DNA from 2 places in the Pseudomonas sp. ASL7 genome. Region 1 is predicted to be linked to the other one. Evidence: predicted binding sites of a transcription regulator. Region 1 holds the regulator's gene; the other holds the start of a gene.
What was found. The regulator sigma-54, encoded in region 1, starts transcription at its own class of promoters, with help from an activator protein. The targets are predictions, from matches to a motif close to ANTGGCATNNANNTTGCTNT.
Positions count from the first base shown of each region.

Region 1 (15,328 bases):
TCAAGCAAGTGGTCACTGACTGCGTGGCCAAAGAGGGCATCAAGGAAGCCGGTGGTTTCATCCTGCGTACCGCCGCCGAGGGTGCGGGAGCCGATGAGATCCTGATGGACATCCGCTACCTGCGCCGTCTGTGGGATCAGATCAATGCCCAGATCCTGACCATCAGTGCACCGAGTGTGATCTACGAGGATCTCGGCCTGGCACTGCGTACCTTGCGTGACCTGGTGAGCCCGAAAATCGAGAAGATACGGATCGACTCCCGGGAAACCTTTCAGAAAACCACGCAGTTCGTCGCCGAACTCATGCCGGAAATCGCCGATCGTCTTGAGCACTACCCGGGCGAGCGCCCGATTTTTGATTTGTACGGCGTCGAGGATGAAATCCAGAAAGCGCTGGAACGCAAAGTCCCGCTGAAGTCCGGCGGGTATCTGGTGGTCGATCCGGCAGAAGCCATGAGCACCATTGATGTCAACACCGGCGCGTTCGTCGGTCATCGCAACCTCGAAGAAACCATCTTCAAGACCAACCTCGAAGCCGCGACCGCCATCGCTCGGCAATTGCGCCTGCGTAACCTGGGCGGGATCATCATCATCGACTTCATCGACATGGAAGATGAAGAGCATCAACGCCAAGTGCTACGTACGCTCGAAAAGCAGCTGGAGCGCGATCACGCCAAGACCAACATCATCGGCATTACCGAGTTGGGCCTGGTGCAGATGACCCGCAAGCGCACCCGCGAAAGCCTTGAACAAGTGCTGTGCGAGCCCTGCAGCAGTTGCCAGGGGCGCGGAAAATTGAAGACGCCAGAAACCGTTTGCTACGAGATTTTCCGCGAAATCCTCCGCGAGGCTCGCGCCTATCAGGCGGAAGGCTATCGTGTATTGGCGAACCAGAAAGTTGTCGACCGTTTGCTCGATGAAGAATCAGGTAACGTCGCTGAGCTCGAAGGCTTTATCGGACGCACCATTCGGTTCCAGGTGGAAACCATGTATTCCCAGGAACAATACGACGTGGTGCTGCTCTGAATCGCTTGGTTTTAATCCGACTGAAACGGCTGGCTTCAGCTTTTTGCAGCATTTTTGCCATGGGGGCCACCTGACATGGACCGTCTGACACGCATTTTGGCCGCACTGACCCGCTGGGGTCTGGGCCTCTGCGCGTTGGCACTGGTGTTGATGGCGGTGTACGTCAGCCTTGGCAGGGAGCTGACGCCGCTGGTGGCCGAGTACCGTGCCGAAGTCGAAACAAAGGCCGCCTCAGCCCTGGGTATGCCGTTGCAAATCGGCAGGCTGGAAGGCAGCTGGAGCGGTTTTGCGCCGATTTTGCTGGCTCACGACGTAACGCTCGGCGAGGGGGCCAATGCGCTGCATCTGGATCAGGTGCGTGCGGTGCCCGATCTCTTGGCCAGCCTGCTGGCACGCGAAGTGCGCATTGCTCACCTGGAGCTCAACGGCCTGAAGATCAGCCTCAAGCAAGGCGAGGGTGGTCAGTGGGCGCTGGAAGGGTTGCCGGTGCAGCAGGATCAGCCGCTAGACCCGGAACAACTGCTCAATCAACTGCAAATGGTCCAGCAGCTGTCGGTGCTCGACAGCCAGGTCACCTTGCAGTCGTTGGGTCAGCCACCGTTGACGCTGACATACGTTGGCCTCAACCTGAAAATCGGCGCCACCCGTCAGCGTCTCGATGTTCGGTTGACGCTGCCCGACGGCCAACCGGTGGCGGCGAGCCTGCGGACCCGCATTAGCGCCAGCGAGTGGAAGGACGGTGAGGTCGATGCGTACCTGAGCCTGCCACAAAGCGACTGGGCGAAATGGTTGCCCGAGCGGCTCACTCAGCAATGGAATTTTTCCGAGATCAAGGCCGGCGGCGAGTTCTGGGTGAACTGGAGCAAGGGTGCCCTGCAAAGCGCCGCGATCCGCTTGAATGCGCCGCAACTCAAGGGTGCCTACGCCGAGCGCAAGCCGATCCAGATCGACAACCTGGCGCTCAACGGTTATTTCCAGCGCAGTTCCGAAGGGGTTCTGGTGACGCTGGATTCGTTGGCCATGAATTTCGGCGATACCCGTTGGGAATCGCATCTGCAATTCAAACAGAGCCTGGCCACCGACAAGGCAGACGAGCGTTGGCATCTGCAAGCCGATCGCCTCGATCTCACGCCGCTCACGCCTCTTTTGAATGCCTTGGGGCCGCTGCCCGCGGGTGTTGCCACCGCAGTCGAGCACTTGAAAGTGACGGGTGGTCTGCGCAATGTCCTGATCGACATCCGGCCCAATGCCAACGATGACAGCCAGTTCAGCTTTGCCGCCAATCTGGATCGGGTCGGTTTCGATGCCTATTACGGTGCACCGGCGGCCCGGAATGTCAGCGGCAGCATCAGCGGTGACCTTGGCAAGGGCGAGCTGCGCATGGACAGCAAAGACTTTGTCCTCCATCTGGAGCCGATCTTCGCCAAGCCATGGCAATACATTCAGGCCAATGCCCGATTGACCTGGAAGCTCGATAAAGAAGGCTTCACCCTGATCGCGCCGTACCTGAAGGTGCTGGGCGAGGAGGGCAAGATTGCCGGCGACTTCCTGATCCGTCTGCACTTCGATCACACCCGGGAAGACTACATGGACCTGCGGGTCGGTATGGTCGACGGCGATGGCCGTTACACCGCCAAGTACCTTCCGGCCGTTCTCAGCCCGGCATTGGATGAATGGTTGCGCACAGCGATCCTCAAAGGTGCGGTAGACGAAGGGTTCTTCCAGTACCAGGGTTCGCTGAACCATGGCGCTGCCGATACGGCCCGCAGCATCAGCCTGTTCTTCAAGGTTCACGATGCCGAACTGGCGTTTCAACCGGGCTGGCCGCATGTCAGCAAGGTCACGGGGGACGTGTTTGTCGAAGACAGTGGAGTGCGGATTCTGGCCAGCAAGGGCCAGTTGCTCGGCACCCAGGTTCGCGACATTTACGTCAACATTCCCCATGTTCCGGACGGGCAGAGCAGCCATCTGTTCCTCGACGGAACATTCGCTGGCGGCTTGGGGGATGGCCTGAAAATTCTGCAGGAAGCGCCGATCGGTACTGCCGATACGTTTGCCCGTTGGGAAGGCGACGGCGATCTGCAAGGCAAGCTGAAACTCGATATTCCATTGGCCAAAGGCGAGCAGCCGAAGATTCTCGTCGACTTCAAGACTGCCAAGGCGCGTTTGAAACTGGCCGAGCCACCGCTGGAGCTGACGCAACTCAAGGGCGATTTCCGTTTCGACAGCGCCAAGGGCTTGAGCGGGCAGAACATCAGCGCGCGCGCCTTTGACAAACCCGTCACTGCACAGATTTTCGCCGATGGCCGTGCGGGCAACATCAAGACCCGTGTCACGGCCTCCGGTCAGGTGGAGGTGAAGAAACTCACTGACTGGTTGAACGTCACTCAACCGTTGCCGGTTTCCGGTCTGATCCCGTATCAACTCCAGCTCAATCTGGATGGCGCCGACAGCCAGTTGATGGTCGCCTCCGACCTCAAAGGGGTGGTGGTCGATTTGCCAGCGCCCTTTGGCATGTCGGCCAATGCAGGGCGCAACACTACGTTTCGCATGACACTGCAAGGGCCGGAGCGGCGCTACTGGCTCAATTACGGCCAACTGGCGGACTTCACGTTTGCCGCCCCGACGAACAACTTCGCCGACGGTCGCGGCGAGTTGATCCTGGGGGGCGCAAGTGCCGTGCTGCCCGGGAGCAAAGGCTTGCGGGTGCGCGGCGTGCTGTCGGAGCTGGATGTCGGGCCGTGGAGCGACCTGGCGGACAAATACGCCGGTCAGGATGCTGGCGGCAGCGCCAGGCAGTTGCTCAGTGGTGCGGACTTCAAGGTCGGCAAGCTCACCGCTTTGGGCACTACGCTTGATCAGGCATCGGTTCTGTTGACCCGTAAACCGACCGCGTGGACGTTGCAGCTCGACAGCCAGCAAGCCAAGGGCAGTGTCGGCCTCCCCGATGCGAAGGGCGTGCCGATTACGATCAATCTGCAATACGTGCGCTTGCCTGCACCGGATCCAAAGGTCCTGGCCGATGAAAACTCGCCGGATCCACTGGCGTCAGTGGATCCGAGGAAGATCCCGGCGATGGACATCATCATCAATCAACTGTTTCAGGGGCAGGATCTCGTCGGCGCCTGGTCGCTCAAGGTTCGTCCGACCGGCAAGGGTATCGCCCTCAATACGCTGGACATGGGCCTCAAGGGTGTTCTCTTGCAGGGTAATGGCGGCTGGGAAGGCGTGCCTGGCAGTTCCAGCAGTTGGTACAAGGGCCGGATCAGCGGCAAGAACCTCGCTGATGTGCTGAAGGGCTGGGGATTTGCGCCGAGTGTTACCAGTGAAAGCTTTCGTATGGATGTCGACGGTCGCTGGCCCGGTTCGCCGGCCTGGTTGGCCAGCAAGCGTTTCTCCGGGACGCTCGATGCTTCTATGAATAAAGGCCAGTTTGTCGAAGTCGAAGGCAGCGCTCAGGCGTTGCGGGTGTTTGGCCTGCTTAACTTCAACTCCATCGGTCGTCGCCTGCGCCTGGATTTCTCCGACTTGTTTGGCAAAGGCCTGAGTTATGACCGCGTTAAAGGGCTGCTGGTCGGGACCAACGGGGTTTATGTGACCCGTGAGCCTATTCAGATGACGGGGCCTTCGAGCAATGTCGAACTCAACGGCACCCTGAACCTGGTCGGCGATCAGATCGATGCCAAGTTGGTGGTGACCTTGCCGGTCACCAATAACCTGCCGATTGCCGCGCTGATCGTTGGTGCGCCGGCTATCGGCGGGGCGCTGTTCCTGATGGACAAGCTGATTGGTGATCGCGTGGCGCGTTTCGCCAGCGTGAAGTACACCGTCAAAGGTCCGTGGAAAGAGCCGAAAATCACCTACGACAAGCCTTTTTGAAGAGCCACGTCTTTGGCCAATGGAGTAGCATGGCCAAAGACTTTTATTTGGCGACGCAGTCCCTTGTAGCAGCTGGCGAAGCCTGCGTCCGGCTGCGAAGCAGTCGTAAAATCAGACACCTCGACCTGTCAGGTAAACCGAGCATTCCGGATTTGCGACTGCTTCGCAGCCGGACGCAGGCTTCGCCAGCTGCTACAGGTTGTCGTACAGCTCAAAAATAAGGAAAAGGCCATGTCTGTAGCGGTGATTCAAATGGTCAGCCAGAGCGACGTGCTCGCCAATCTGGCCCAGGCCCGTCGGCTCCTTGAGCAAGCCGCGGCCAGTGGTGCTGTGCTTGCCGTGTTGCCGGAAAACTTCGCCGCCATGGGCCGTCGCGACATTGCCGACATCGGCCGCGCCGAGGCATTGGGCGAAGGTCCGATCCTGCCGTGGTTGAAACAGACCGCCCGCGACCTCAAGTTATGGATAGTGGCCGGCACATTGCCGCTGCCGCCGGTGGATCAACCGACGGCCAAAGTACATGCCTGCTCGTTGTTGGTGAACGATCAGGGCGAGACAGTGGCGCGCTACGACAAGCTGCACTTGTTTGATGTAGACGTGGCGGACAATCGTGGACGTTATCGCGAGTCCGATGACTATGCTTATGGCAGTGGCGTGGTGGTGGCAGACACACCTGTTGGGCGAGTCGGCCTGACGGTGTGTTACGACCTGCGCTTCCCGGAGTTGTACAGCGAATTACGGGCTGCCGGTGCGGAGTTGATTACCGCGCCCTCGGCCTTTACCGCGGTGACCGGCGCGGCGCATTGGGATGTGCTGATTCGCGCGCGAGCCATAGAGACTCAATGTTATGTGCTCGCGGCCGCCCAGGGCGGAACGCATCCCGGGCCACGAGAAACCTATGGTCATGCCGCGATCATTGACCCGTGGGGGCGTGTGCTGGCACAACAGGATCAAGGCGAGGCCGTGCTGCTGGCCGAACGCGATAGCAGCGAACAGGCGTCGATCAGGGCGCGGATGCCGGTGTCCAGTCACCGGCGCTTTTTCTCGCAGGGCGCACAGCGACCTGCCTCAGAACGATGAATTTAAGGCGTAAAGCATATGAGCGAGTTGTTGTCCTCAGTCAGTGAACACCTCCTGGCGCCCGGCGGCGTAACGATCGAGAGCCTGCAAGGTGTGCTCGGTGATCTGGCCGGCCCGGGCATCGATGCCGCCGATCTGTATTTCCAGGGGCAGATTTCTGAATCCTGGGCGCTGGAAGACGGCATCGTCAAGGAAGGCAGTTTCAACCTCGACCAAGGTGTCGGCGTGCGGGCGCAATCGGGTGAAAAAACCGGTTTTGCCTACAGCAATGCGATCACGCTCGAAGCCCTGGGTGCAGCGGCTCGCGCGGCGCGTTCGATCTCGCGGGCCGGTCAAAACGGCACCGTGCAGGCGTTCACCACGCAGGATGTTGCGCAGTTGTATGGGCCGGATAATCCGTTGGAGGTTATGACGCGCGCCGAGAAAGTCGAGCTGCTCAAGCGTATCGACGTGGCGACGCGGGCCCTTGACCCGCGAATCCAGCAAGTCACCGTGAGCATGGCTGGCGTCTGGGAACGCATCCTTGTTGCGTCTACCGATGGCGGCCTGGCAGCCGATGTGCGGCCGCTGGTACGTTTCAATGTCAGCGTGATCGTTGAGCAGAACGGTCGCCGTGAACGCGGTGGTCATGGCGGCGGCGGTCGTACCGATTATCGTTATTTCCTCAGCGACGACCGTGCCATGGGTTACGCCCGTGAAGCGTTGCGTCAGGCGCTGGTCAACCTCGAAGCCATTCCTGCGCCAGCCGGTACGCTGCCGGTGGTGTTAGGGTCCGGCTGGTCGGGCGTGCTGTTGCACGAAGCGGTTGGCCACGGTCTGGAAGGCGATTTCAACCGCAAGGGCAGTTCGGCCTACAGCGGACGGATGGGCGAGATGGTTGCGTCCAGGCTCTGCACCATCGTCGATGACGGCACCCTCGCCGGACGCCGTGGCTCGCTGAGCGTCGATGACGAAGGTACTCCGACCGAGTGCACTACGCTGATCGAAAACGGCGTGCTCAAAGGCTACATGCAGGACAAGCTCAATGCACGCCTGATGGGCGTGGCCCGCACCGGTAACGGTCGTCGCGAGTCCTACGCGCACCTGCCAATGCCGCGCATGACCAACACCTACATGCTCGCGGGCGAAAGTGATCCGGCGGAAATCATCGCCTCGGTAAAACGCGGCATCTACTGCGCCAACCTCGGCGGCGGTCAGGTGGACATTACCAGCGGCAAGTTCGTGTTCTCCACCAGCGAGGCGTATTTGATCGAAGACGGCAAGATTACAGCCCCGGTCAAAGGCGCGACGTTGATCGGCAACGGGCCGGAAGCCATGAGCAAGGTGTCGATGGTCGGTAACGATCTGGCGCTGGACAGTGGTGTGGGGACGTGTGGCAAGGATGGGCAATCGGTGCCGGTCGGTGTCGGCCAGCCAACCCTGAAAATTGATGCGATCACCGTGGGTGGTACGGGATCATAAGGAATGGAGCTTCGGGTGAACCGCTTGGCGGCTCACCCGACTCGAGATTTAACGCAGACCGCGTTGAGTCTCGTCCAGCTCACGGATGTACTTGAAGATTTTACGGCTCGATGCCGGTGGCTTGTTGGTCGCCAGTTCGTGCTGGGCCTGACGAATCAGGGAGCGCAATTGCTGACGATCGGCCTCCGGGTAGTCGACAACGAATTTTTCCAGGACGGCATCGTCGCCTGCGATCAAGCGATCGCGCCAGCGTTCCAGGCCGTGGAAACGTTCGTTGTACTGCCGAGTGGAAGCATCGAGTTGATCGAGCAGCGTGAGAATGGCGTCAGTGTCCTGATCGCGCATCAGTTTGCCGATGAACATGAGGTGCCGTTTACGCGCGATATTCGCGGTGTGCTTGGAAGCATCGGCCAGAGCCCGGCGCAAAGCGTCGGTCAATGGCAGTTTTGCCAGCAAGTCAGGCTTGAGTGTTGTCAGGCGCTCGCCGAGGTCAACCAGAGCATGTAGCTCGCGTTTAACCTGGGATTTGCTTTTTTCTCCCGTATCGAGGGAGTCGTCGTAAGAATCAACCATGGTGGCCGTCCGCAAAGAAACGCCGCCATGATAACCAGTCGGGGGCCGCTTGTCCGGCCCGGTCGCTCGATGACCTTTACCGAAAGCAGAATTTGAGTGGAGAACAGCATGAGTGCAGTTGAAAGCGTCGGCCCACAAGCGTTGCCGGCACTGCAAGAACAAGTCGAGCAAATCATCGCTGAAGCCAAACGCCAGGGTGCCAGCGCCTGCGAAGTGGCGGTGTCTCTGGAGCAGGGCCTGTCGACCTCGGTGCGTCAGCGTGAAGTCGAAACCGTCGAATTCAACCGTGATCAGGGCTTTGGCATCACCTTGTATGTCGGTCAGCGCAAAGGGTCGGCCAGCACGTCGGCCAGCGGCCCGGAGGCGATTCGCGAAACCGTCGCCGCCGCGCTGGCCATCGCCAGGCACACGTCTGAAGATGAAGCGTCGGGCCTGGCAGACTCCGCACTGATGGCCAAGGATCTACAGGATTTCGACCTGTTTCACCAATGGGACATCACTCCGGAACAAGCCATCGAGCAGGCTCTGGCGTGTGAAGCGGCGGCGTTCGCCACCGACAGCCGGATCAAAAATGCTGACGGCACCACGCTCAGCACCCATCAGGGCTGTCGCGTTTACGGTAACAGTCACGGTTTTATCGGCGGTTACGCGTCGACCCGTCACAGCCTCAGCTGCGTGATGATTGCTGAAGCCGACGGGCAGATGCAACGCGATTACTGGTATGACGTAAACCGTCAGGGCAACTTGTTGGCCGATCCGGTGAGCATCGGCCAGCGTGCCGCGCAACGGGCGGCGAGCCGTCTGGGCGCACGTCCGGTGCCCACCTGTGAAGTGCCGGTGCTGTTTTCGGCGGAGCTGGCCGGCGGTTTGTTTGGCAGTTTCCTCTCGGCGATCTCTGGCGGCAGTCTGTATCGAAAATCGTCGTTCCTTGAGGGCACTCTGGGGCAGAAGCTGTTTCCGGAATGGCTGACCATCGATGAGCGTCCGCACTTGATGCGCGCCATGGGCAGTTCGGCGTTCGATGGCGATGGTCTGGCGACGTACGCCAAACCGTTCGTCGAAAAGGGTGAGTTGGTGTCCTATATCCTTGGTACCTATTCCGGTCGCAAGCTTGGCATGCCGAGCACTGCAAACGCTGGTGGCGTACACAACCTGTTTGTTACCCATGGCGATGAAGACCAAGCCGCCTTGCTGCGTCGCATGGGGCGCGGTTTGCTGGTTACCGAACTGATGGGCCAGGGCCTGAACATGGTCACCGGCGATTATTCCCGTGGCGCGGCGGGTTACTGGGTCGAGAACGGCGAAATCCAGTTCGCGGTCCAGGAAGTGACCATTGCCGGCAACATGCGCGACATGTTCAAGCAGATCATTGCGGTGGGTAATGACCTGGAATTGCGCAGCAACATCCGCACCGGCTCGGTGTTGATCGAGCGCATGACAGTGGCGGGTAGCTGACGCTTACCGCAATATAAAAAGGCGCGTCATCCAATGGGGTGACGCGCCTTTTTTATGCACATTACATAGACCCCTTGCAGGCACGGGCTTGCTTGCGAAGGCGGCCTTTCAGTCAGCGCAGAGGGTACTTACTCGCCTTCGTCGAAGAAGTTGTTGATCAACGCCACCAGCGCTTTGAGTGCTTCCTCTTCCTGCTCACCTTCCGTGCTCAGATGGATTTTGGTGCCTTTGCCGGCGGCCAGCATCATCATGGCCATGATGCTTTTCCCATCGACCATGGATTCAGGCGTACGTCCGGCTCTGATCTGGCATGGGAACTGGCCCGCCACACCAACGAATTTTGCGGAAGCGCGGGCATGCAAGCCCAGTTTGTTGATGATTTCAATTTCCAGAGCAGGCATCGCGGTGTGAATCCTTTAGCTGAGGTCGCGGTGGCGGACCTGGACGTTCTTCAGGTTTTTTTGTAGCAGCTGGCCAAGGCGCTCGGTCAGGTAGACGGACCGGTGATGCCCGCCGGTACAGCCGATGGCAATGGTGACATACGCGCGGTTGCTGGCGGCAAAACGTGGCAGCCACTTGAGCAGATAAGTGGAAATGTCCTGGAACATCTCTTCGACATCCGGCTGTGCTGCCAGGTACTCGGCAACCGATTGATCAAGCCCGGACTGATCGCGCAGCTCCGGCTTCCAGTAGGGATTGGGCAGGCAACGCACGTCGAACACGAGGTCGGCATCCACTGGCATCCCACGCTTGAACCCGAATGACTCCACCAAAAACGCAGTACCGGGTTCTGGTTGGTTCAGCAGGCGCAGCTTGATGGTATCGCGCAGCTGATACAGGTTCAGGTTGGTGGTGTTTACCTTGAGGTCGGCAAGGTCGGCGATCGGCCCGAGCAAGTTGGTTTCGTCGTTGATCGCTTCGGCCAACGAGCGATTGGCGCTGCTCAGTGGGTGACGACGGCGGGTTTCCGAGAACCGTTTGAGCAAGGTTTCATCGTCGGCATCCAGGTACAAGACATCACACTGGATATGCCGGCTGCGGACTTCTTCCAGCAGTTCGGGAAACCGCGACAGATGGCTTGGCAAGTTACGCGCATCGATGGATACGGCAACCAGTGGTTGTACCAGTTCTGTGTGAATCAGTGCACGTTCAGCCAACTCCGGCAGCAGGCCGGCGGGCAGATTGTCGATGCAGTAGTAGCCGCTGTCCTCGAGAACATCGAGTGCGGTACTTTTACCTGAGCCGGAACGGCCGCTGACGATGATCAAGCGCATGATTACTGACCGTTTTGCTCGTTCAGGACAACCTGATACAAGGCTTCATTGCTCGAGGCGCCGCGCAGTTTTTCGCGCACTTCCTTGCGATCGAGCATGCTGGCGATCTGGCGCAGTAGCTCCAGGTGCGCATCGGTGGCGGCTTCCGGGACCAACAAAACGAACAGCAGGTCAACCGGGGCGCCGTCGATGGCGTCGAAATCGATAGGGGCATCCAGGTGCATCAAGGCACTGATGGGTGCGCCGCAACCCTTGAGGCGGCAGTGGGGAATAGCGATGCCGTTGCCAAAACCGGTAGAGCCGAGTTTTTCACGGGCGACCAGACTGTCGAAGACATCCTGCATCGCCAGATCCGGCACTTCGCGGTGGATAAGGTTGGCAATTTGCTCGAGGGCTTTCTTTTTGCTGCCGCCCGGCACGTTCACGAGGGAACGGCCGGGGGTCAGGATGCTTTCAAGTCGGATCATGGGTTGGGAGTGTTAACGACCGGTAGCGCCTTGGAGCTGGCTCTGGGTCTTTTCCTTATGCTTTTTGAGTTGGCGATCCAGCTTGTCGGTGAGTGAGTCGATCGCCGCATACATGTCGTCATGCTCGGCGTTGGCGACTACTTCACTGCCGGGAATATGCAGCGTGGCTTCAATTTTCTGCTTCAGCTTTTCGACCGTCATCGTGACCTGCACGTTGGTGATCTTGTCGAAATGTCGCTCCAGTCGTTCAAGTTTTTCGCTGATGTAGGTGCGAAGAGGTTCGGTCACTTCCAGTTGGTGTCCACTGATATTGACTTGCATACAGCTTCTCCTTCGTTGCCAGTGCATAAAGCGGCAGGCAGAAATGCCTGCCACTGGAACGCTGTGGCGTGGCCCTTACATCAACCGCTTGCGTTCGCTCGAAGGCGCGATCCCAAGGGATTCGCGGTACTTGGCGACGGTGCGGCGGGCCACCTGAATGCCTTGTGCCTCCAGTAAACCAGCGATCTTGCTGTCACTCAACGGCTTTTTCTGATTTTCCGCGGCAACCAGTTTTTTGATGATCGCGCGGATCGCTGTGGACGAGCATTCACCGCCTTCGGAAGTGCTGACGTGGCTGGAGAAAAAGTATTTCAGTTCATAGATGCCCCGTGGGGTATGCATGAACTTTTGCGTGGTCACCCGTGAAATCGTCGATTCGTGCATGCCCACTGCTTCGGCGATGTCATGCAGGACCAGCGGTTTCATGGCTTCGTCGCCGTACTCCAGAAAGCCGCGCTGATGCTCGACGATCTGGGTGGCAACTTTCATCAGCGTTTCGTTGCGGCTCTGCAGGCTCTTGATAAACCAGCGGGCCTCTTGCAACTGATTGCGCATGAAGGTGTTGTCGGCGCTGGTGTCGGCGCGGCGCACGAAACCGGCGTATTGGGCGTTGACCCGCAAGCGTGGCACGGACTCCTGATTCAGTTCCACCAGCCAGCGCTCGTTGTCCTTGCGCACGATCACGTCGGGAACGACGTATTCGGCTTCACTGGACTCGATCTGAGAGCCTGGGCGCGGGTTGAGGCTCTGAACCAGTTCGATGACCTGGCGCAGTTCATCTTCCTTGAGCTTCATGCGACGCATCAGCTGGCTGTAGTCGCGGCTGCCGAGCAGGTCGATGTAGTCGGTGACCAGGCGCTTGGCCTCGGCCAGCCAAGGCGTCTTCGCCGGCAACTGGCGCAGTTGCAGCAGCAGGCATTCACCCAGGTTGCGGGCGCCGATGCCAGCAGGTTCGAATTGCTGGATGCGGTGCAGGACGGCTTCGATTTCGTCCAGTTCGATGTCCAGCTCCGGATCGAAGGCTTCGAGGATTTCCTCGAGCGTTTCGTCCAGGTAGCCCTGATTATTGATGCAGTCGATCAGGGTGACGCCAATCAGGCGATCGGTGTCGGACATCGGTGCCAGATTCAATTGCCACAGCAAGTGGCTCTGCAGGCTTTCGCCGGCTGATGTGCGGGTGGTGAAATCCCACTCGTCGTCATCGTTGCTTGGCAGGCTGCTGGCGCTGGTCTGGTAAACGTCTTCCCATGCGGTATCGACGGGCAGTTCGTTGGGGATGCGCTCGTTCCAGTCACCTTCCTCGAGGTTGTCCACCGTCGGGGCAGTTTCCTGGTAGGAGGGTTCCGAAACATCGGCGTTGGGTTGCTGTTCGGCTTTATCGGCCAAAGGGTCGGCATTATCGAAGTCGTCGCCTTCTTCCTGGCGTTCGAGCATCGGATTGGACTCCAGGGCCTCCTGGATTTCCTGTTGCAGGTCCAGGGTCGACAATTGGAGCAGGCGGATGGCCTGTTGCAGCTGCGGTGTCATCGTCAGCTGCTGGCCCATTCTCAAGACTAGCGATGGTTTCATGGCAGGGGCTTAACACCTTATTCGCCGGCGCACATGCGCCATCCACTACAGGGCGCCGGAGCGCCAAACATAAGCAAATTATATGCCCGAAACTGCAGCCTTTGCCTAGAGCGCTGTAACAATAAAAAAATATTGATTTTTTATCGAGACAAGCGCTCTGCCGACTAGCCAGACACCTCAGTGCTTACAGGCGGAACTCATGGCCCAGATACACTTCCTTGACCAGGTCGTTGGCCAGGATGGTGGCGGAGTCACCTTCGGCGATCAGCTGGCCATCGTTGACGATGTAGGCGGTTTCGCAGATATCAAGGGTTTCGCGCACGTTGTGATCGGTGATCAGCACGCCAATGCCTTTGGCCTTGAGGTGGTAGATGATCTGCTTGATATCGCCCACCGAAATCGGATCCACGCCGGCGAAGGGTTCGTCGAGAAGGATGAATTTCGGGCTGGTGGCCAGTGCCCGGGCGATTTCCACGCGGCGGCGTTCGCCGCCCGACAGGCTCATGCCGAGGCTATCGCGGATGTGGCTGATGTGGAATTCCTGCAGCAGGCTTTCCAGTTCCTTGCGGCGCCCGGCCTTGTCGAGTTCCTTGCGGGTCTCGAGGATGGCCATGATGTTGTCGGCAACCGAGAGTTTGCGGAAGATCGACGCTTCTTGCGGAAGATAGCCGATACCCGCCTTGGCACGACCGTGCATGGGCTGGTGGCTGACGTCCAGATCGTCGATCAGTACGCGCCCCTGATCGGCCTGTACCAAGCCAACGATCATGTAGAAACAGGTGGTCTTGCCGGCGCCGTTGGGGCCCAGCAGGCCGACGATCTGACCGCTGTCGATGGACAGGCTGACGTCACGCACGACCTGGCGGCTCTTGTAACTCTTGGCCAGATGCTGAGCTTTCAGAGTTGCCATTATGGGGCCTTTTTCTCGTCGGTTTTCGGCTTCGGCTGGATCACCATGTCGATGCGCGGACGCACCTCGGTGACCTTGCTACCTGTGGCGCGACCGGCGCTGGCAAGCTTCTTGACTGTGTCGTAGACGATTTTCTCGCCTTGGGTGACGTTGTTGTCCTTGTCGATAACTTTTGCCTTATCGATCAGCACGACACGGTTTTGCGAGGCGTGGTACTGGATGGTCACACCCCAACCCTGAACGGGCTTGGGGTCGCCCTGGGTTTGCAGTTGCTCGAAGTAGGCGAGGTTGCCCACTGACGTCACCACGTCGATGTCGCCAGTGGGCGTGCGGGTGATGGTCACGGTGTTGCCGGTAACCTTCATCGAGCCCTGGGTAATGATCACGTCACCTTTATAGGTGGCAACGCCATTCTTGTCATCCAGTTGGGCATCGTCGGCCTGAACGCGGATAGGCTGCTCTTGGTCGTTCGGCAGGGCCCAGGCGCTCACGCTTCCCAGTGCTGCGCTCAGACAGAGCAAAATAGGGAGAGTTTTAACGAGCCTCATACTGTCCTCTTACGTTCGATAGCAGGTGTATCCTGCTTTCTTTCAAATAGGCTTTCATTCCCTTGCCAGTCGATACACCGTCAAAGCCGTCGATTCTAACGGGTTGCTCGGTCTGCGCATATTGCTGTTGCGGGAACACTGTCATGCGGGTGCTGGTAATCAGGGTCTTGCGGTTTTTCTCGTCGAAACGCGTGATGCGCACCGAATCAATCAGTTCGACCTGAGTGCCGTCGGGATTGACTTCGCCGCGCTCGCTCTGGACGTGCCACGGGAACTCGGTGCCACGGAACATGTTCAAGTCGGGGTTGGTCAGCAACGTCACCTCGGTTGCTTTCAGGTGTTCGACCTTGTCGGACGTCATTTCGTATTGCAGCTTGCCGTCCGGCAGGTACTGCAAGCTGTGGGCATTGGTCGCGTAGTAGTCGATCGCGCTTTCATCGACCTTTTCCACCGGCTTGTCGAGGAAACGTTCCGGACTGATGTTCCAGTAGCCGGCCGCCGCAAAGATCGCTGCGATGCAACTGAACACCAGGGTGTTGCGAAATTTCTTGCTCAGCATAGTTGGCTCACAGGTACGCAGCGTTGGCCGCATCGAGGCGGCCCTGGGCGCGCAGGATCAATTCGCAGAATTCGCGAGCGGCACCCTCACCGCCACGGGCCTGGGTGATGCCGTGGGCGTGTTCGCGTACAAAGGTGGCGGCATTGGCCACCGCCATGCCCAGGCCGACGCGGCGAATGACCGGCAGGTCTGGCAGGTCATCGCCGA
Region 1 is NZ_CM155279.1:5,648,422-5,663,749, forward strand. It holds gene rng (ribonuclease G) at 1-1,025, shown strand, start outside; gene AC1MDT_RS26035 (YhdP family protein) at 1,101-4,904, shown strand; gene AC1MDT_RS26040 (carbon-nitrogen hydrolase family protein) at 5,136-5,984, shown strand; gene tldD (metalloprotease TldD) at 6,003-7,445, shown strand; gene yjgA (ribosome biogenesis factor YjgA) at 7,494-8,018, opposite strand; gene pmbA (metalloprotease PmbA) at 8,127-9,473, shown strand; gene AC1MDT_RS26060 (HPr family phosphocarrier protein) at 9,602-9,874, opposite strand; gene rapZ (RNase adapter RapZ) at 9,890-10,747, opposite strand; gene ptsN (PTS IIA-like nitrogen regulatory protein PtsN) at 10,750-11,214, opposite strand; gene hpf (ribosome hibernation-promoting factor, HPF/YfiA family) at 11,227-11,535, opposite strand; gene AC1MDT_RS26080 (RNA polymerase factor sigma-54) at 11,611-13,104, opposite strand; gene lptB (LPS export ABC transporter ATP-binding protein) at 13,289-14,014, opposite strand; gene lptA (lipopolysaccharide transport periplasmic protein LptA) at 14,014-14,562, opposite strand; gene lptC (LPS export ABC transporter periplasmic protein LptC) at 14,549-15,121, opposite strand; gene AC1MDT_RS26100 (KdsC family phosphatase) at 15,129-15,328, opposite strand, start outside.

Region 2 (15,328 bases), 1.8 Mb from region 1:
TCGCATCGCGAAACAACACGTCTGGCGGTTCCCCTGCGGGGGCGAATTCATCGGTGCGGTAGGGGATGTTCAGGCCTTGCAGCAGGCGCTGGCACACCCAACGCTCTCGCTCCCATTTGCGGGCATTGGAAAGGAACGCGTTGGCTTGCTCGGCCGCGATGGTCAGCAGGCGTAAATAATCTGAGTCATCCATAGGCCCAAGCTTAGCGTTCAAATGTGATCTTTATGAATAAAGTCTGTCGTGAAAGAAAAAAGTCTGTCGCGATTTCGAGTGCTCTGCACGATGGGCTTAGGAGGGAATTACCTCGATGCCTCCTTGGCGTCAGATCATTTGAGGAGGGGCACCCAACAAGGTTGCCGCGCTTAAAATGCCGTAAAACGCCTTGTCCGCTTCCGAAATCTCGGTAGTGCAGGAGCCCGTATGTTCAAACCGATGGGCAACGGCGCGGTGACTTTCAATGTCCCGGAGGGCTCGGCGTGTGAGGCTACCGCAGCTTGGTCGATGTCTTCTGCCTCACGCAAAATCCTCAGCGCCCGCTCGTAAAGGTCACGTCCTTCAGTCTTCAAAACCAACGAACGGGTAGTGCGCGCGAAGCCCGAAATGCTCTTCGAGGCGTTGCACGCTTTGGCTGATAGCCGATGGCGAGACCGACCTGAAAACACTGGCGCCAGCTGTCGAACCTGCAGACGCATCGAATACCCCCTGACCGAACGCAAAAAAAACTTGCGATGTTGCACTTGCCTGCTACATTCACAAACAATACGTTATATATCGTCATATCAATGTGACAAGCGTATCGAAGTTATACATTGTGTTGCGCAGTCAGCGCCGCCCGCTGGGGCGGCCCCCAAATAACGAGAACAATCGGGTGGGCATATGCTGGTTTCAGAAGGTCATTCAAAAGAACTCGCCCGCAAGCTGGGTTTCTGGCCGGTGTTGGCCATCGCTGTGGGCACCACTGTAGGGTCGGGTATTTTCGTCTCGGTGGGTGAGGTGGCCAAGGCCGCAGGCTCGCCGCTGCTGACCATCCTCGCCTTTGTGATCGGCGGGCTGATTGTTATCCCGCAGATGTGCGTGTACGCCGAGCTCTCCACGGCGTACCCGGAGAACGGCGCGGATTACATCTACCTGAAAAAGGCGGGCAGTCGGCCCTTGGCCTTTCTATCAGGTTGGACCAGCTTCTGGGCCAATGACGCACCCTCGCTGTCCATCATGGCCCTGGCCATCGTGAGTAACCTGAACTTCATCCTGCCCGTGAGCCCGTTGTTCGGGAAGGTGCTTGCCACTGTACTCATCCTCTGCTTCATGCTGTTGCACCTGCGCTCCGTAGAGGGCGGGGCAACCTTCCAAACGCTGATCACCGCGGCCAAGATCATCCCCTTCACCCTGGTCATTGGCCTGGGTATTTTCTATATCCAAGGCGCAAACCTCACCGCAACCGCGGTTTCTCAGCCCAGCCTGGGTATGGGCGCAGGCCTGATGGCGCTACTGGCCGGCATCTCTGCTACCAGTTGGTCCTACACCGGGATGGCGTCTATCTGCTACATGACCGGCGAAATCAAACAGCCAGGCAAAATCATGCCCCGAGCGTTGATTGGCTCTTGCCTGCTGGTGCTGGTGCTCTACTCGCTGCTGGCGCTGGTTATCACAGGGATGATGCCCTTCGATCGACTGCAGGGGTCCGAAACGCCTATTTCCGATGCGCTTACCTACCTGCCGGCCTTGGGCGGCGTAGCGGGGATATTCGTAGCGGTCACGGCAATCATCGTGATCCTCGGCTCGCTGTCCAGCTGCGTGATGTACCAGCCGAGACTGCAGTACGCCATGGCCAAGGACAACCTCTTCTTCAAATGCTTCGCCCATGTACACCCGCGCTTCCGAACGCCGGATTACTCCATCGTCCTGCAGTGCGCGCTGGGTATCGTGTTCATCTACGCCTCTGACCTCACCGCCTTGCTGGGCTACTTCACCCTGGTTATGTGTTTCAAGAACACCCTCACCTTTGGCTCCATCATCTGGTGCCGTCGCCAGCCCGACTACAACCCCCTGTGGCGAACCCCGGCCTTCGGCCTGATGACCTTCCTGGCCTTAGCGTCGAGCCTGATCCTGGTGGCGTCCACATTTGTGTGGGCACCCGTCCCGGGCCTGGTGTGCGCGCTTGTCGTGATCGCTACAGGCCTGCCTGCCTACGCCTACTGGGAACGACGCAACAAGCGCCTTGCCGCCCTGGAAGCACAACCGACCTGATTCCCCCTGGAGACAACAACATGCTGGATATCGATAAAAGCACGGTGGATTTTCTGGTAACCGAGAACATGGTTCAGGAAGTCCAGAAAGTGCTGGCAGTGGATGTACCTAAGGTCAAGGCCATTGTCGAGCAGATGCTCGCCCGTGGTGTGGACCGCTTCTACTTCGTGGCCTGTGGCTCGCCGCTGAACGCCGCGCAAACCGCGAAGCATCTGGTGGACCGTTACTCTGGTTTGCAGTGCATGGCCTATTCGGGGTGGGAGTTCTGCGACAACACGCCCCATCGGCTGGATGAGCGCTGCGCGGTGATCGGCGTGTCCGACTATGGCAAGACCGAAGAGGTAATCCAGGCCTTGCGCCTAGCCGGCGAGCGCGGGGCCTTGACCGCCGCTTTCACCAAACGGGCGGACAGCCCCATTGTGGAAGTGGCTGAGCATGTAGTGGCCTACGAGGCGGATTGCATCTGGGAGATTCACCTCCTGCTGTGCTACACCGTGGCGCTGGAAATGATTAGGCGGCTGGAGCCCGTCCCGCACCCGGATGTAGCCCGAATCGCCCGAGAGCTTGAGCAACTGCCTACCGCATTGGGCGAGCTGGTACGTGGCTGGGAAGAAAAAGGCCGGGCGCTGGGCGAGCGCGCCTCGGCTTGGCCGATGATCTACACCGTGGCCGCTGGCCCCCTGCGGCCGTTGGCTTACAAAGAAGGCATTGTCACCCTGATGGAATTCACCTGGACCCACGGCAGCGTGTTCGAAAGCGGCGAGTTCCGTCACGGCCCGCTGGAAGTGGTAGAGCCAGGCGTGCCGTTTCTGTTTTTGCTTGGCACCGATGAGAGTCGGCATACCACCGAGCGGGCCATCCGCTTTGTGAAGCAATACACCGATGCGGTGATCGTAGTGGACTACGCCGAGATCAGCCACGGCCTGCACCCCTGGCTGGCGCCGTTTCTGATGTTCGTGCCGATGGAGTGGCTGTGTTACTACCTCTCTATCTATAAAGACCACAACCCTGACGACCGCCGCTATTACGGCGGCCGAGTGGAGTACTGAGTGTGGCAGGGCGGCCTGGGTCGCCCTGAATCTTCCACTTTGGGGAATAGTCATGAAAAGCCTGGTTACTGTTGGCGACAACTGCATTGACGTATACCCGGCGCTTGGCCGAGGTTTTTGCGGGGGTAACGCGGTCAACGTTGCTGTGCATAGTGCCCGCCATGGAGTGAGCCCGGCCTACATCGGTTGGGTGGGCGAGGACGCCTACGGCCAGCAATTGCGCCGTGAGTTGGCCGCTAAAGGCGTGGACGTAAGCCACATGCATAGCAAGCCCGGCAGCACCGCGCGAACCTTTGTGGAGTTGCGCGGGAGCGATCGCGTGCTCGGGGATTATGTGGAAGGGGTAATGAGCGCTTTTTATCTGAGCGATGAAGATCTGGCCTGGATTGGGCAGTTCGAAATGGTACACGCGGGCATCTGGGGCCATGTGGAGCCTTACCTGTCCGCGCTCAAGGCCCGGGGTAAAATCATCAGTTTTGACTTCGCCGACAAATGGGATAGCCCACTGTGGCGCGAGCTGCCACCAAGCCTGGATTATGCCTTCGCCTCGGCGTGCGAGGACACCCCTGAGCTGCGAGGCCGCTTGCGCGAAGTGACGAACATGGGGGCAGGCACGGTGATCGCCACCCTCGGCGCCGACGGCAGCCTTGCCTATGACGGACAACAGTTTTATCACCAGTGCGCGATACCCGTGGGCATCGTCGACACCATGGGCGCTGGCGACGCGTTTATTGCCGGCTTTCTATGCGCGGTAGCCCGTGGCTTTAGCGTTCAACAGGCCATGGAGCAGGGTGCCTTCGGCGCGGCATTGACCTTGCAGTGCCAAGGCGCCTGGGGCTAAACGCCGGGCGGAGAAAAGCTGGCGGCGCAGGCGGCTGCCCTTATACTGGCTGCCGTGTTCGTTATTCAACAAGGATGGTCCATGCCCGGCTTGCAGCGCAATTCGTCCCAGCGCCTCTATGCGGTGGTCCGCCAGCGGATACTAGAGGCAATCGAGCAGGGCGTGTACCCGGTGGACGGGCAGATCCCCACCGAGCCCGAACTGTGTGAACTGTATAGCGTGAGTCGCATCACTGTGCGCAAGGCCATCACCGACCTGGTGAAAGATGGCGTACTCACCCGGTTGCAGGGCAAAGGTACCTTCGTGCAAGGACGCAAGGTAGAAAATGCTCTGCTCACGGTCAGTGGCTTCACCGATTTTGGCATTGCACAGGGCAAGAACACCCGCGAAGCGGTGATCAAGCAGGAGTTGATACCGGCGGACGACTACCAGCTCCGGCTCGACGTGCCCCAAGGCGGGCGCCTGTTCAAGCTGGTGCGGGTGATGTACCTGGAAGACGAGCCCCTGTTCATCGACTATTCCTACATCCCCTTGGCTCGCTACCCGGAATTTGACCAGCGTTACCAGCCTGGGCACTCCACCTATCAGCTACTTCATGAAGACTACGAGACCTACGTGCGCAGCGACCGCAAGGTCATAGACGTGTACACCGCCACAAAGGCCGAAGCCAAGTGGCTGGGCTGCGAACTCGGCGAGCCGTTGTTTCGCATCAGCAAAACCGCCTACGACCAGTATGGCCGCCCCGTCCACTGCTCCGAGCTGTACTGCCGGGCCAATCGGGTGAGCTTGACCATCGATAACACGCCTCGGTGAAGCCATTTCCAGCTCGCCGTAGGGAGCACCGCCAGTGGGAAGCGGGCGGGGCCGCCTGATCATTGAAATCCCTGACATCTGGCAGCAAAGGCGAAGGCAGATTCGGCAAACAGGATTTCATCTATCTCATTGCGTCGGACGAGTATCGATGCCCTGCGGGGCAGTTACTGACCAAGCGGAATTCGTCGATGGAAGACGGCATGTTATTGCATTGTTACTACTTCTCGGGCTGCCAGTCCTGCTCAATGCAAAAGCAATGTACGACGGGTAAGGAGCGCCGTGTGAAACGCTGGGAAAATGAGGCGGTAATCGACGCGATGCAGGTTCGGCTAGAACATGATCCAGCGATGATGAGGGTTCGCCGACAGAGCGACAGACTTTATTCATCAAGTTCAACTGCGACAAGCTGAAATCGTTTACCGGTAAAGGTCGTCACTGGGCAGTCAGAACGGGCGGTGTAGACTGATAGCCACTGTGCGTAAGCGATTGAACAAGGAGTTGAACGTGAAATATTGGCCGCTGTTGCTGCTCAGTCTTTTGCCCCTGTGGGTCCAGGCGCTAGAGGTCGGTGAGCGATTGGCACCCTGGACGTTACTTGATCAGTTCGATCAGGCCTACAGCCTCGACAGCCACACGCAGACCTTACTGGTGGCGCGCAGCATGGATGGCGCCAAGTTGGTCGATGCCGCGCTTCAAGGCCAGCCAAAAGGCTATCTGGAAGCGCGCCATGCGGTATTTGTCGCAGACATTCAGCGCATGCCGCGGCTGGTTGCGAAAATGTTCGCGGTGCCAACCATGCGCGCCTATTCCTATCGGGTGATGCTTGATCGTGATGGTCGTGTGGCGCCACGCTATCCGGGGGCTGTGGATAAAGTGCTGTGGTTGCAGCTCAAGGATGGCCAATTGGTGGATCAGCATGAATACGCTACGGCCGCGCAATTGCGGGAGGCGCTGGAGAAGGCCGGGCCATGATTGGCGCAGAGCTGCTGTTACCGCAGACATTAACGGTCGGCTGGTTGATTTATGTACCTGTGATTGTCTGGGCCATCTGGCGCGCACCTTGGGTCGAACTGTTCACCGACAGCCGGCGTCAGCATTTGCTGTTCGGCACGGTGTTCGCGTTGTTCACCCTGTGGCTGGTACGACGTGATTTCGATACAGGCGTCTCGTACCACTTTATCGGCATGACGGCGGTGACCTTGCTGCTGGACTGGCCGTTGGCGATTGTCGGCGGGCTGGTTGCGCAGACGGGCCTGGTGCTGCTCGGCCGTCAGGATCTGGCTGCCGTGGGCGTCAATGGATCACTGTTGATCCTGCTGCCGGTGCTGGTCACCGAGTGTTGCGCGATGTTGGTGGAGCGAGCGCAACCGCGTAATCCCTTTGTGTATATCTTCGTTTCCGGTTTCCTGGCGGCGGCGCTATCGGCCTTGCTGTGTCTGCTGCTGGCGCTGTGGTTGCTGTGGTTCGACGAGCGTTTCGAGATGCCGTACTGGCTGGAAGACTTTATCGGTTATCTGTGGCTGCTGATTTTTCCGGAGGCCTTTATCAACGGCATGATCGTCAGCGCACTGGTGGTATTCAGTCCCGAGTGGCTGGAGACATTCAACCGCACGCGCTACCTTTCGGCACCGTGGAAAGACGACGATCCCAAGTCTTGATCCATCTCAGGCCTGAAATCGTCGACGTCTGCATGGATCAGTGGCGCGGGTCGAAGTCTTCGCTGAACAGTTCATCCTCGGCATCCGGGCTGACCGGAATCTTGTGTTCTTCAGACGCCCAGGCGCCCAGGTCGATCAGTTTGCAGCGGTCCGAACAGAAGGGCCGGTAGGTGCTGGTGGCGCTCCATTCAACAGGGGCGCCGCAGGTTGGGCATTCGACGACAGGGGGTTGGCTCATGACTGGCCTCCACGCAAAGTAAGGTAAAAGTGATGCAGGCGTTCGACCTCGCTGTGCAGCCAGGCGAGGTCGCGGTCGTTGACCACGACATCGTCGGCATGGCTCACACGATCCTGGCGGCTGGATTGCACCTTGAGAATCGCCTGAACCTGTTGTTCGCTGGTCTGGTCACGCTGCAGGGTGCGCTCGATCTGTAACTGCTCGGGGGCATCAATCACCAGGACCCGTTGAGTCATGGCGTATTGCCCGGATTCGATCAGCAGCGGCGAAACCAGAATCGCATAAGGTGATTTTGCCAGCGCCAGATGTTGGTTGATTTCCTCGCCGATCAGCGGATGCAGTAATGCTTCGAGCCAGCGGCGTTCATCCGGCACCTCGAAGATCAGCTTGCGCAGCGCCGCGCGATCCAGTTGCCCGTCGGCTTGCAGCACGCCAGGGCCAAAGTGTTCGGCGATCTTTACCAGCGCGGGGCGCCCCGGTTCCACCACCCAACGAGCGGCGTGATCGGCGTCCACCACGTGCACACCCAGGTCGATGAAGTGCTGCGCCGCGGCGCTTTTGCCGCTGCCGATGCCGCCGGTGAGGCCGAGAATCCAGGGTTTTTCCACAGGGGTATTCATTTCAAACCGACAGACTGCCAATAGAAGTCGGTTATTTGACCACCCCAGAGCAAGGCAATCCAGCCGGCAATCGCCAGATAGGGACCGAACGGGATCGGTGTTGAGGTTTTCGTATGGCGAACGCGCAGCAAAATCAAGCCGATAACCGCGCCTGCGATGGACGACAAGAGGATGGTCAGCGGCAAAATCTGCCAGCCACCCCAGGCGCCGAACAACGCCAGCAACTTGAAATCACCGTAACCCATGCCGTCCTTGCCGGTGATCAGCTTGAACAGCCAGAACACCGACCAGAGCGTCATGTAGCCGGCAATCGCGCCCCACAAGGCCTCATGCAGAGGCACGAACAGCTCGAAACTGTTGACGATCAGTCCCAGCCAAATCAGCGGCAGCACCAGGACATCCGGTAGCAGTTGATGCTCGGCATCGATCAGGCTCATGGCCAACAGACCCCAACTGAGGACCAGCGCCATACAGGCCGGCCATCCGAAGCCGAAGTGCCAGGCAATAAACGCTGACAGCAGCCCGCAGGTCAGTTCGGTCAACGGGTAACGTGTACTGATGGGGGTGGTGCAACTTGAACAGAGTCCACGTAGAAACACATAACTGATGACGGGAATGTTTTCCCAGGCGCGTATCCGGTGGCCACAGTGCGGGCATTGGGAGTGGGGCAGCACCAGGTTATAGGTTGGCTGCGGGGTTTGCGTTGGCAAGCCCAGAATGTCATTGGCCTGCTGGCGCCATTCCTGATCGAGCATTTTCGGCAGGCGCCAGATCACGACATTGAGGAAGCTGCCAATCAGCAGGCCAGCCACCAAGGCGATGACGACGAAGGCTTGTGGATAGAGCGCCAGAATTTCGTTCAAGGGCATGTCAGATCGCTGAGCCGAGTTGAAAGATGGGAAGGTACATCGCAACGACCAGGCCCCCGACGATAACACCCAGCACCACCATGATGAACGGCTCCATCAGGCTGGTGAGGTTATCGACCATATTATCGACTTCGGCCTCGTAGAAACTCGCGACCTTGTCGAGCATGTCGTCCAGTGCGCCAGATTCTTCGCCAATGGCGGTCATCTGAATCGCCATGTTCGGGAAGATGCCGGAGGCGCGCATGGAGAAGTTCAGCTGCATGCCGGTGGACACGTCCTGCTTGATTCGCAGCACGGCACGCTTGAACACGATGTTACCAGTCGCTCCGGCCACCGATTCGAGGGCTTCCACCAGCGGCACGCCGGCGGCAAAGGTAGTCGACAATGTGCGGGCATATCGGGCCACGGCGGACTTGTACATCAGCGTGCCGATCAACGGCAGTTTCAGCAGCCAGGTGTCCGTCCAGTCCCGAAAAGCCTGCGACGTTCTGAAGGCGTGCCGCACGCCAAAGATCCCGGCGATGAGTCCGCCGAGCAGCGCCCACCACCAGGCTTGCATGAATTGCGACAGGCCGATGACCATCACGGTGAAAGCCGGCAGTTCGGCGCCAAACCCTTTGAACACCGACTCGAACTGCGGCACCACCTTGACCAGCAGAATCGCGGTCACAATGATCGCGACGAACACCACGGCCAGAGGGTAGGTCATGGCTTTCTTGATCTTGGCCTTGAGGCTTTCGCTCTTTTCCTTGTAGGTGGCGACCCGTTCCAGCAGGGTATCCAGGGCACCGGCCTGTTCGCCGGCATCCACCAGGTTGCAGTACAGCTCATCGAAATACTGCGGTTTTTTGCGCAGGGCGGCAGCGAAGCTGTTACCCGCCGCGACTTCCTGTTTCAGCTCGTCTACCAGTTTGCGCATCGCCGGGTTATCGAAGCCTTCACCGATGATGTCGAACGACTGCAACAACGGCACGCCGGCTTTCATCATGGTCGCCATTTGCCGAGTGAACAGAGCAATGTCCTGAGCCTTGATGCGTTTGCTCTTGCTGAAAATCGAGGAAGATTTTTTACGCACCTTGCCAGGGTTTATGCCTTGCTTGCGCAGTTGCGCCTTGATCAGCGCCGGGTTTTGACCGCTCAGTTCGCCGGTCATTTTCGAGCCTTTGCGGTCCGTGCCTTCCCAGGCATAGACACTGATTTTTACTGCTTTGACCGCCATGTTCAGTCCTTGGTGACCCGGTTGATTTCTTCAAGGCTGGTAATGCCTTGCAGCGCCTTGAGCAGGCCTGAAGTACGCAGGTCCTTGAAGCCGTCCTTGCGCATCTGGGTATCGATTTTCAATGAATTGCCTTCGGCCATGATCACCGGACGCAGACCGTTCATGACTTATAGCCTAGTCAAGGCGCTGAGCCAAACCTGCAGGGTCGAGGTGACAAAAAGTGTCAGATAGTGCGGATACTGGGAGTAGCAAAGGGCACGGAGTGAGTCTTGCGCCGAGTCAGCAGGGGGCGCACGGCTTGGCATGGGCTGTGCTGCGGTTCATTCAGATCATGAGATTTCGACTCATGCATGGAGCTTGTCTATGAGTACTCAGAAAGGGTTTACGCTTATCGAACTGTTGATCGTGGTGGCGATCATCGGGATTCTGGCGACGTTTGCGTTGCCGATGTATTCCAAATATCAGGCCAGGGCCAAGGTAACGGCGGGACTGGCCGAAATATCGGCGATGAAAGTGCCATATGAAGATCTGATGAATGAGGGCACTGTGCCCACCGTCGGTACCATCGCACCCGCGGGTGCTGCTGCTTCCAGCAATTGCACCTTTACCGTCACAGGAGTGGCGGCTACAGGGGTCGGCTCTATCGCGTGCAAGATCGAAAATGCGCCAAGCCCCGTACTGGGATTGGCAATTACCTTGAATCGCGATCCAGAGAAGGGTTGGGTATGTACTACAACTGTTGCGCAGGATTACGCGCCTAAAGGTTGTAAGGGCGTTTGATATTCGGATGATTTGTCAAAAAACCGCACTCAGGTGCGGTTTTTTTTATAACAAAGCGAAGCGTCAGAAAAGTCCCGACAATTCATGGCCTTAGGCCTGCAACAAAACCCGCAACTTGCATGTAGAGAATGTCCAAGTCATGCATTTTGCATGATTCTGAAAATTACCTGTTTTTGTAAGTATTTGAATTTTAAATAATTATTGGTTGTTTCAACGTTGGCACAGCGTTCGCAATATCTCTGGTAACCCTGCTGACAAGACACGCAGCAGACTTTATGGAAAAACAGGAGTTACTCGTATGAAGAAGTTCGCTATCGCTGCCGCTACTGCAACCGCGTTGACCCTGACCATGGCCAACGTTGCATTTGCACAGACTCAAACCACCCAGGGCCCGATGACATTGGCCGCAGGTGAAATGACCAAGGCCACGGAAGCTACTTCCGACACCTGGATTACCACCAAAGTAAAAAGTGACCTGGTCACCGAAAAAGGCATTCCTGGTACCGACATCAAAGTCGAAACCAACAAAGGTGTTGTATCGCTGTCGTCGACTGTCGCTATCACTGAAGCACAGAAAACCACCGCAGTGAACATCACCAAAAAAATCAAAGGCGTCAAAGCGGTCTCCGCTGACGGCCTGAAAGCCGAGTAAGGCAAGCTTCTCGCCTGGACCGGGAGAAGGCGCGGCAGGTGGGCGAAGTCATACACCTGCTGCCTCTGGAGAGTTCATGCGAAAGGCCATAAGAATCTGGCCATTACAGGCCCCGGCATTCGTGTCGGGGTCTGTTCTATTTTGGGCAACACCAATCCATGTAGGAGCGAGCTTGCTCGCGATGGAGGCTAACGATAATACGTGCTTTCTGAATCAACCCGGCGCGTTCTAGTCCATCGCGAGCAAGCTCGCTCCTACATGGATTGGCGCGGCATTTAATTGCGAACTTCGCTGGACCGGTCGCCAAGCAATTGCCTGATTATCACTCTGCATCCAAATGCATCGGCGTAACGACCCGGCCGTCACTTTCAGCTTTGCCAAGGTTGGCGTCGATGAAGTACACGCGTTCATCGGCCAACTGACCTTTGCTCACCAGATAGTCCTTGATGGCGCTAGCGCGGTCCTGTCCCAGCTGGCGTAAGAGAACGTCGCTGGAACTCCAGAACTTGATCACGTCTGCGCGCATTTTCGCCACGCGTTCTTCCTTGCCCAAACTCTTCCATTCGGCGGGCGGCTGAGTCTCCAGACGCGTGCGGTAAATGCCTTCCAGGAGCGGGCCTTTCTCGTTATCCGGCACTGCCAGCTGGGACGCCTGCGCGGGCACCTTGTCGCCACGATGCTGGAGCATTTTGTAGTAGTTGTATTGGTATTCGCGCTCAAGCCGTTGCTCGGCAATCAATGGACCGTCGCTGCTGGCGGAAGCAGTACCTTCAATTTCCAGGCGCAAGGCTGGACGTTCCTTGAGCGCACTGGACAGTTTGTTCAGTGCGCCTTCAGCTTCCTTGCTCAGATCGCTTGAGCCTGGGGCGAACGACACGCTGCCCAAATCTTCCGAACCGCCGCCACTGACCAGCCCGCCGATCATTTTGAAGGGCGCCGAGACGGCTTTTACGATCAGGTTGCGCAGGGTCTGCCAGATGATAGGCATAACGCTGAACTGCGGGTTGTTCAGGTCACCGGTCACTGGCAATTCGATGGAGATTTTGCCGTCGCTGTCCTTGAGCAACGCGACCGCCAGTTTCAACGGCAGGCTCACGGCGTCCGGACTGTCGACTTTCTCACCCAGTTGCAACTGCTCGATCACCACTTTGTTTTCGGCCTTGAGCTGGCCCTTGGTGATCAGGTAATGCACGTCGAGATTGAGTCGACCCTTGCGAATGCGGTAACCGGCGAACTTGCCGGAATAGGGGGTCAGGGTGGTCAGTTCAACGCGTTTGAAACTGGTGGCGATGTCGAGGCTGGCCAATGGGTCGAACGGGTTGACGGCGCCTTTGATGGTCACCGGTGCATAACGGTCGACTTTGCCCTTGATATCGACACTGGCCGGTTTTGCCTGACGGCTGTCGATGGTACCGATCTGGCCATTGAGCTGCTGGATAGCGGTGGCAAAGTTCGGGGTCAGGCTGAAGTCGGCGAAATTGGCCGAGCCATCGTTGATGGCAATGCCACCGATATGAATACCCAGAGGCTTGCCCTTGCTCGCGTCCGGTTTGGCGGCGTCAGTCTTGGCGCCAGTGTCGGGGGCTTGCGGAATCAGTAAGTCACTGATGTTGGTGGTGCGGTCATCGTTGATCATGAAGCGCGCATACGGCTGGAACAGGTTGACCTTGTCGATCGACAGGCTGTCGCCGTGCTGATAGTTCAGGCCTTCAAGCACCAACTGCTGCCACTTGAGGAAGTCGCGGGCTTTAAGGGTGTCCAGGGTATGCAGTTGATCGACCTGGGCGCGGCCGGTGACGCTGAACGCCAGCGGCTCGGTGCTTTTCAGATCGACCGCCAGATCACTGCCAAGCATGCCGCTACGCAATTCGAGGCGAATGAAAGGGGTGATGTAGGATTGGGCAATCCGCAGGTCGATGTCCTTGGTCTGCACTTTTAACTGGGCGCTGACCGGGGCGAGATTGACTACGCCGTCTGCCGTGATCTTGCCTTGCTTGCCCAGGCCCGTATCGAGCTTGAGGTTAAAAGGCGAACCATTGAGGCTGTCGAAATTTTGCAGGTCCAGGTTCAGCGGGCCCACTTCCAGCGCGACTGCGGGTTGTGCCTTGCGGTCAGCCAGGTGCACTTGGTAATTGCGCAGTTGCACGTCTTTGAGCAACACCTGCCAAGGCTTGCTCGGTGCCGCGGGCTGTTTCGGTGAGTCGGCCGCCGCCGGGGTTTTGACCGGCTCGGCGTTGGCCTTGGCAGCTGGTTTGGACGGTTGGCTGGCGAACAGTTTTTGCCAGTCGAGTTGCCCGTCGGCTTCGAGGGCCGCCCAGGTTTCCAGTCTGTTGCTGCGGATTTTACCGACCACCACTTGCTGCCTGGTCAGGTCCACCGTGGTGTCGCTGACTTCCAGTCGTTCGAGTTTCACCAGCGGTCGACCATCCGGCGCCTTGATCGCGAAGGGCGCCACGGTCACGGCGACGTTACTCAGCAGCAGTTCGGTTTGCTTGTCCAGACTCAGCTTGTAGTCGGTGCTGAGGCTGATGACGCCATCTTCGAGCTCTAATGGCAAAGCATCGCGCACGTAGGGCCAAAAGGATTTCATTTTGCCGTCGCTGATCTTCACCTTACCTTCGGAGGCGATCGGGATCAGGCTGAAGTTGCCGCTCCAGTCGAGCTGTCCTCCTCCCGGGCCGTTGGCCACCAGCGTCATGTCGGCGCTGTCGTCGGGCAGGGTGCTGAGATTTTTCAGTTCAAAATCGAGTTTGTCGTAGAGGAACTCAATGGGTTCGCTGGGGCGTTCATCCTTGAAATGCACTGAGCCTCCCGCCAGATTGATCCGCTCTACACGCAGCGGGAACGGTTTGGCGTTCGGGTCGGCCGGGGTCGGCTCGCTGGCGGGTAGTTTGAACAAACCAAGCAGGTTGAGTTTGCCTTCTTTGTCAAAGAGAACTTCGGTCTTGGGTTTGTCCAGTTCGATATCGGACAGGTGCAGGGCCTTGGTCCAGAGGCTGTCGATTTGCAGGTTGGCATACAGGCGTTCGAAGCCGACCTGCTCCTCGCCCGGCTCGCCGATGATCAGGCCCCACAGCGTCACTTCAAGGCTGAACGGATTGAGTTCGATCCGCTGGATGTGGGCGGGCACCGTGGCGTAGTTGGCCAGTTGTTGGTTGGCAACCCGCAAAGCGATGCCCGGCAAAATCAGAAATCCCAGCAGGCTGTAGAGGGCCAGAGCAGTCAACAAGGCGCCGATAGCGCGAATCAATCCTTTGGGCATGTGCGGCTTCATCTGTCTGAATCGGAGTGCGTTGGAGTATGGCACGCGAATCCGGTTCCGAAGTGATCCGGCTTTATCGGATTAATCTGATTTTGGGGTTGTTTTTCAGAGTTGCAGGATCAGGGTTTTCAGCGGCGGCTGCTGGTCCATGGACGGGAAGTCGGCACCCGGTTTCATCACGGTCCATTCACGCACCGGCCGCCCGGCTTTCTCGGCACAACGCAAAACCTGCTCGCGCCAGTCGTCCATGCTGACTTTTGCCAGGTTGTTGCAGCAGATCAGCACCCCATTGTCGGCGGTGGTCAGCAGGGCCGGTTTCAGCAGGCTCTGGTAGTCGCGCAGCAAGTCGACAGTACCGAACGCGCTCTTGGCCCAAGCCGGAGGATCCAGCAGCACCAGGTCGTACTGACGTTGGTCCAGACGTTGATAGCTCGGCAGTTTCTGTCCACGGCGCTGACTGATGGGCAGGCCGGCCAACTGGCGGATCGCCGGGAAGTAGTCGGACTGGATGAACTGCATGGTCGGCAGCTGCGGGTTGAGCAGGCCGTTTTCGCGACCGACCGCCAGATTGCCCTCGGCGAAGTCCAGATTGCACACCTCGCGCGCGCCACCCGCCGCTGCACTGAGGCCGACGCCGCAGGTGTAGGCGAACAGGTTCAGCACGCTTTTGTTCTGGCTGTGATCCTTGACCCAGCCGCGGGTATTGCGCAAGTCGAGGAACAGCAGCGGGTCCTGGCCAGGGTGGCGGCCGCGAACCCGGTAATTCAGGCCCCACTCGTGACCGATCAGGTCTTGCAGGGCGGCTTCGTCAGCGCGGTAGACGGTGTCTTCGCGGTCGATGCGTGAGTTGCCCCGGGAACGGTCGTTGTACACCAGCAGGGTGTCGAGGCTCAGATGCTGATTTATTGCCTCGTGCAATTGCAGCAGCTCATCACGCTCCAGGGACTGGTGAAAGCTTTGTACCAGCAGCTGCGGGCCGTAGCGGTCGATGGTCAGGCCACCGGCGCCTTCCTGGCTGCCATGAAACAGGCGATAGCAATCGGTGCCTTGCTGATGCAGTTCGGCAAGCAGGTCCTGGC
Region 2 is NZ_CM155279.1:3,880,539-3,895,866, reverse strand. It holds gene AC1MDT_RS17985 (DUF1780 domain-containing protein) at 1-193, opposite strand, end outside; gene frlA (fructoselysine/psicoselysine transporter FrlA) at 878-2,248, shown strand; gene frlB (fructoselysine 6-phosphate deglycase) at 2,269-3,297, shown strand; gene frlD (fructoselysine 6-kinase) at 3,350-4,138, shown strand; gene AC1MDT_RS17965 (GntR family transcriptional regulator) at 4,220-4,951, shown strand; partial or broken gene AC1MDT_RS17960 (IS5/IS1182 family transposase) at 5,017-5,322, shown strand; gene AC1MDT_RS17955 (FAD/FMN-containing dehydrogenase) at 5,456-5,923, shown strand; gene AC1MDT_RS17950 (energy-coupling factor ABC transporter permease) at 5,920-6,609, shown strand; gene yacG (DNA gyrase inhibitor YacG) at 6,647-6,847, opposite strand; gene coaE (dephospho-CoA kinase) at 6,844-7,467, opposite strand; gene AC1MDT_RS17935 (prepilin peptidase) at 7,464-8,336, opposite strand; gene AC1MDT_RS17930 (type II secretion system F family protein) at 8,338-9,555, opposite strand; partial or broken gene AC1MDT_RS17925 (hypothetical protein) at 9,558-9,710, opposite strand; gene AC1MDT_RS17920 (pilin) at 9,919-10,335, shown strand; gene AC1MDT_RS17915 (BON domain-containing protein) at 10,634-10,987, shown strand; gene AC1MDT_RS17910 (DUF748 domain-containing protein) at 11,310-14,261, opposite strand; gene AC1MDT_RS17905 (class I SAM-dependent rRNA methyltransferase) at 14,355-15,328, opposite strand, start outside.
Region 2: AC1MDT_RS17920 (pilin) is a predicted target of sigma-54. The motif match lies at 9,853-9,872, and genes of this name have one in related genera.